Regions from separate parts of the Paenibacillus sp. FSL H8-0259 genome, predicted to be linked through region 2. Evidence: riboswitches for the same ligand, from Rfam matches in the RefSeq annotation. Region 2 holds a riboswitch; the other holds the start of a gene.

Region 1 (3,144 bases), 1.1 Mb from region 2:
TGCTGCTGATTGTGAGCAGCATTATTCTGGTGAATGTCAGGCTGGGCCGGAATGCCGGGAGTGTCCTGCAGACCCCGGTACCCGGTCTGGGTAAGGAATAAACAAACGGCTGCTCCCTCAGAAGAGGGGCAGCCGTTTGTACTTGTCAGGGGTTACATTACAGCAGGCTTAGACCGTTTCTGCGTCCGCGTCCCGCAGGATCAGTTCTCCGCCGGACTCCAGGATACTGTTATGGGAACGGGCGATATTAATGAAGACATGCTCCTCCTGGAGCAGTTCAATGTCTTCACACAGATTACGCAGCAGCCGGGAGAAGCTGTTCAGAACACTGTCAGTGATAAACTCGGTGAACTGCCCCGGATGGGTAAAAACCTCCAGCATCTGCTTGAGCTGATCCGTACCGGGCTGGGGGGCCCCTTCCATGCACAGCAGTGCGGATTTAAGATCGCTGATCAGGCACTCTATATGGCTGTACTTATCCTCCAGCAGCAGCATAACCACCAGACCGTATTTCACGGATTGCTGGCGGGATTCTACATTCTTGGCCAGCAGCCGGGCGGCTTCCCGCAGTCCGCCAACTTCAGTCAGCAGAAGACTGGAGAAGCGGTGCAGGCGGTGCTGGTGTACCCCGGCAAGTCCGGTGTGCAGGCTGCAGCCGGTTACTTGACCGCTTATATAGATACTGCCTGTAGCCGTAATTGTAGATTGGCAGACGTTGCCGTAGATATACACATTCCCTAACGCCTCAATACACATAGGGCCTTCAATATCTGAGGGTACGACGATGTCACCTGCAAACATAATCTCACGGGCTGTTGCCGCCATTTCCTTGGTGATGAGGCATAGGTCCGGGAAATCGCAGGTTGTGACGCTGCCGGAGTCTCCGCAGATGCGGGGTCTGCCCGTACGCAGAGCCGCGATCTCCCCGTTTGGAAGCAGCCGTGCATTGTCTCCGGCTGCGAAATAAATATCCTGCGGTGGAGGTGGAGGCAAGATGCCTCCTTCTACGTCGAATCCGGGAATTCCCTCTTCGGGCGGCAGCTTGCGGGCGAATACCTCTCCCTCTCTGGCGAAGGGGGCTCCCGGAAACCGCAGATAATCTAAGGAATCTGCAGCTTCCGCAGTTCGTCCCTCCCGGAGCATTCCATTGCCTGTGAGCGTATGCTCCGGGAGGGATAGCTGCAGCCTTGATTTCTTGCCGGGCAGCGGGGCTCTCCCTTCTGCGATACAGACAGGGAGATATGTAGGGTTGTTCAGTTCGGCGTATAGGGCCGGGATATTCAGATTCCGCAGAATGGAGCGGTTATCCAGCGAAGAAAGAATCTGTTCTATGGTGAGCGTGGACAGCAGCATCGCCCGGTTAGGCTCAGCCCGGACTGCGGCTTCGAAGGAAGCCGGGCAATTGACCAGATTCCAGGCGTACTTCTCTGCACGGTACAAGGTGAAATGCACTTTGAGCTTGTCAGGTGAAACCGTAATCTGATACTGTGGCTTCTCGCAAATTTCCCAGGTAATATGATCCGCTGAGGTTACCTCAGTAGGCTCTGTAACGGTCTTCCAGTTGATCTTCAGCACTACAGGATGAACAGCGGAGATCCGGGCGGGCTTGCCGCCAGAGAGCGGGGGAGTAATGAAGATCTGATTATTCTGCACAAGGATAATTCCATCCTTATCTCCATTCATCCCGCCGGAAGTCCGGCCCTCCACAGAGAAAGAATCCAGGAATCCGGTCCGTTCAAGCATCAAGGATTCCACGAAATCATATCGGGTTGGTTCGATGAATTGCTGCGGCATTATCTTAACCTCGCTTTTTCGTATAATCAATGGCATTCGTACAGAAAAGAGCATCATAAAGCCTGGGGGATCTCCCGGTGACTGATGGCTTACGTGGTCTCTATTGGCAGCCTGGCGACCATAAACGCGGATTCTCAGCATTCTTAGGCCCATTGCTTTGCGTCCTACCCTTTCAGGAAGTTTGCCTTTAGAAATAGATCAATGATATACACTCAGCATGAGGCGATTTCAATCGACTGTAATCGACAAAAAAGGTCATAACTGGTTCCTGCGCTGCAGGAACTTCTGCAAACAAGCTTAATTCTAGTACTTAAGGAGCTATTTTTCAACTGTATTCTGCCAATTTATTAATAATCTTGAAATGTGCAGCTCTATATTGCTTGAAAAACTGGTTTCCCAGCGCTTACAGCTTATGGGAGGAGTCTGCTCTGCAAGAACAGCCGGATCTTTGAGCTGGAGAACGGACTGCTGCTGAGGCTGCCTGCGTTGGGCGGCTTTTTTAATATATGAATAGGGTTAATCCGGGGCTTATATGTAATGTTTATGTTATATATGTAGAATAACACAAACAATTAGCGCATTATTTCGTAATAAAAACGAAGACATTGCAAATTTGTTGTAATATAATCTAACAAACAGCAGGAAATATAAAATTAATGTTAATAAACATAACATTAAATACATGCATTGAATTCTGGAAGGGGAGCATGAACCATGCAGATTACAGCAGCACCTTACACCTGGCCCTATGACGGCGTCCTTGATCCGGCGAAGACGGCACTGATGATTATCGATATGCAGACGGATTTTTGCGGCAAAGGCGGTTACGTGGAGCGAATGGGCTACGACCTCTCATTAACATCCAGAGCGATTCAGCCGATTGGGCGGCTGCTGGCACGCATCCGGGAAATTAACGGATTCACCGTTATCCATACCCGGGAAGGCCATAAGCCGGATCTGTCCGATCTGCCGGCGAATAAACGGTGGCGGAGCAGACAGATCGGTGCTGAGATCGGCTCGGAAGGACCGGCGGGACGGATTCTCGTACGGGGCGAGCGCGGCTGGCAGATCATTGATGAACTGGCACCTATACCGGGAGAGCACATTATTGACAAGCCGGGTAAAGGCAGCTTTTATGCTACGGACCTGGATTTAATATTGAAGAATAAAGGGATTACCCATCTGATTCTGACCGGAATCACGACGGATGTCTGTGTACACACGACGATGCGCGAAGCCAATGACCGCGGTTATGAATGTCTGATCCTGGAGGATTGCACGGGTGCTACGGATTATGCCAATCACCTGGCAGCGCTCAATATGGTCAAAATGCAGGGCGGTGTCTTCGGC
Region 2 (3,144 bases):
CGCTTGCCCCCTACGTATTACCGCGGCTGCTGGCACGTAGTTAGCCGGGGCTTTCTTCTCAGGTACCGTCACTCCGGTAGCAGTTACTCTACCGGACGTTCTTCCCTGGCAACAGAGCTTTACGATCCGAAAACCTTCATCACTCACGCGGCATTGCTCCGTCAGGCTTTCGCCCATTGCGGAAGATTCCCTACTGCTGCCTCCCGTAGGAGTCTGGGCCGTGTCTCAGTCCCAGTGTGGCCGTTCACCCTCTCAGGTCGGCTACGCATCGTCGCCTTGGTGAGCCGTTACCCCACCAACTAGCTAATGCGCCGCAGGCCCATCCCCAAGTGGCAGATTGCTCCGCCTTTCATTCTCTCTTCAGGAGAGGAAAGAAATTATCCGGTATTAGCTACCGTTTCCGGTAGTTATCCCAGTCTTGAGGGCAGGTTGCCTACGTGTTACTCACCCGTCCGCCGCTAAGCATGAATGGAAGCAAGCTTCCATTCAAACTCCGCTCGACTTGCATGTATTAGGCATGCCGCCAGCGTTCGTCCTGAGCCAGGATCAAACTCTCCAAATTGTATTTAGAAAGAGCGATTGCTCATTTTGAAACATCTGACGAGAATTTTCATTCTCTATTTTGGAAGTCACTTTCGTGATTTCCGATACTCACTCGTTGTTCAGTTTTCAAAGATCAAGCTCGTTGTCAGCGCCGCTTACCGCGTCACCAGCAACTCTTATAATATATCACATTCATTCGAGTAATGCAAGCTTTATTTTGAAATCACTTATTTAAGCCATTTCTTATTAAGTTTGCCGCTCCAACAACGCTTATTTATAATACCCTATCTCTCTACCAAAAAGCAACCTTTTCCAAAATAAAAATAACCCGCTTAATTACTAAGCGGGTTATCCTCAATGAAACTATGAATGCATCTGTGCTCTTAGTAGAACTTAGCTGCAGTATATTTACTTGCTACTTTAACCAGATCTGCTGTTTTGCTGTTCTTGGCAAGTCCAGCATCAACTGTAGTATCAATAGTTACCCATTTGCCATTAAGGAACACTTCATTCCAAGCGTGGTAAGAAGTCACATAACTTGTGTTACCCATAACCAGTTTGGTAGGAATGCCTTCACTGCGAAGCATAGTAGCGAACAAGGAAGCGTAATCGTAGCAGATCCCCTTCTTGGTAGCCAAGGTGCTGTCGTTGTTAGGGATGTAATCTGTAGTAACACTGGAAGCCAGGGAATAATCATATTTCACATTGGCTACGATATAATTATAGATAGCCTTCACTTTGTCTTCATCTGATGTCAAACCTTGTGTAAGCTGTGTTGCTTTCAGAACTGCTTTATCGGAAGAACTCCATTTAACATTCTGTACAGAGCTCAGATATACGGCGTTGGCGTTGCTCAGGCTAAGATCTACCGTCTCGGAAGAGATTACTTTGTATTTGTTGCCGGTAGTGTTCTCAAGTACGGAAACCTTGTATGAACCGTTACCTTGTTGAAGCGGGAATGTTTCAGTTGGTTTGGAAGTGTATAAGTTGTAGGTGTAGCTGTTATTATCTTTGGTGATCATCAGCTTAATCTTCTTATCCTTAGGAACATTATAAAAAACTCCGATAACACCCTGATCAAGTTGACCTATGTTCAACCAGCTTGCATCTGCATTAGCAGCTTGAGCTGTACCTGTCTGCACCGACGTAACCACTACGAATAGTGTAACCAACATTAAATAGAACTTCTTCATTGGATAAAACCCCTTTCGGTAGCTGGCTGCCATCCTTACGGGAAGGCCCTTTAGCTTTGCGTCCCTACCTTTCGATAGGTTTGCCGTTATCGTATAAGCTTTATCTGTCCTTGCTTCTACCATAAAATGCTAGATTCACAATAAGAACAAACAAAAAAAGCCTCTTCATTCGGTAGCTGGCTGCCATCCTTACGGGAAGGCCCTCTAGCTTTGCGTCCCTATCTTTCGATAGGTTTGCCGTTTATCGTGTATTAGCTTTGTATAGTTATATCTTACCATATCTATTTCTATTATCAAGACCTAAATCACTAGATTTCCGCGAAAACAAATAAAAATTTTAAGTATTTTAAGTTTTTCCGTCATTATTCTACAAACATCACGATAACTTTGCGTGAATGATAAGTCTATGCGTTGGATTCACCAGCGGATCACAAGTAATGAGTGTTAGAATCTTGTCATCCTTATTCCCTTTCAATACGGATACATCGGTTGGTTCCACAATAGTTACATCATAAACTACATAATTGTATACCTGCTTGCCGGTTGTAACGGAAATAGTGTCCCCGACTCCAACTTCATTCAATCTGTTGAATAGCCTTCCCGTAGTTCTTGATCTATGCGCTGCAATTGCAGCATTTCCAGCAGAGCCAAGCGGAGCCGTCTCCTTCATATGCGCAGCAGCATGCTTCATATTCGCCTTGGTGGCGCCTTCCAGCACAGGCAGCTTCAGATCTATTTTGTCGATTTCGATGATTGCCATCACCTTGCCTCCGACTTCAATCTCAGGCGCAGCAGAGGGTTCTGGCTCTTCCGCAGCCGACTCATCCGCCAGCAGCTGGGTTACTTCCGCGTAAGGCTTACTTAGATCAGCACTGGCCGGAGCTGACGCAGACGGAACGATTTCACTGTAGGCCTGTTCAGCCTCTTCCAGCAGCTTTTGCTGCTGACGGTCATTGTACCATTCGCTTCCTTTGGGATAGAGCATAATAAGCACCCCGGCAAGTATAATCAAATAGGATAATTTCCGCATGACAATCGCCTCCGTAATATAGAATAGATGTTACCCTTCCGGAATAATTAAGAAGCAATGCTTCTTAATTATCAGAATACCCATTTCCGGCTTCCGAAGAAATTAATGATCACCGTAACAAATGTGACCAGCACTTTGGCGACCAGCACTTGAATACCGAGAGAATCGGTCAATATATGAATCAGCAGCACCGATATACCCAGCACCAACAGATTCAGCACGATAAACCTGATCAGCTGCATCCGGTCGAAGCCCTCTTTATTGCCTCTGTCCCGATCACGGAAGGTTACCTTTTTGTTCCAGAAGAAGCTGTTGGCCGTACCGGCGCTGTAGGAAATAATCTGCGCAGGGGTGTTGATCATCCCAAGGGAATGCAGC

The links. A riboswitch is a leader RNA that binds a small molecule or an ion and turns the genes downstream of it on or off. The one in region 2 is predicted to bind cyclic di-GMP.
Region 1: linked by a shared signal. The riboswitch ahead of NSU01_RS33950 (flagellar assembly protein A) and the one ahead of NSU01_RS03475 (transglutaminase-like domain-containing protein) in region 2 are both predicted to bind cyclic di-GMP.

The regions. Positions count from the first base shown of each region.
Region 1 is NZ_CP150147.1:7,899,413-7,902,556, reverse strand. It holds gene NSU01_RS33955 (DMT family transporter) at 1-101, shown strand, start outside; gene NSU01_RS33950 (flagellar assembly protein A) at 169-1,794, opposite strand; cyclic di-GMP riboswitch class I at 1,897-1,990, opposite strand; gene NSU01_RS33945 (isochorismatase family cysteine hydrolase) at 2,509-3,144, shown strand, end outside.
Region 2 is NZ_CP150147.1:804,184-807,327, reverse strand. It holds rRNA gene NSU01_RS03480 (16S ribosomal RNA) at 1-562, opposite strand, end outside; gene NSU01_RS03475 (transglutaminase-like domain-containing protein) at 927-1,736, opposite strand; cyclic di-GMP riboswitch class I at 1,751-1,831, opposite strand; cyclic di-GMP riboswitch class I at 1,905-1,985, opposite strand; gene NSU01_RS03470 (class D sortase) at 2,113-2,766, opposite strand; gene NSU01_RS03465 (GtrA family protein) at 2,838-3,144, opposite strand, start outside.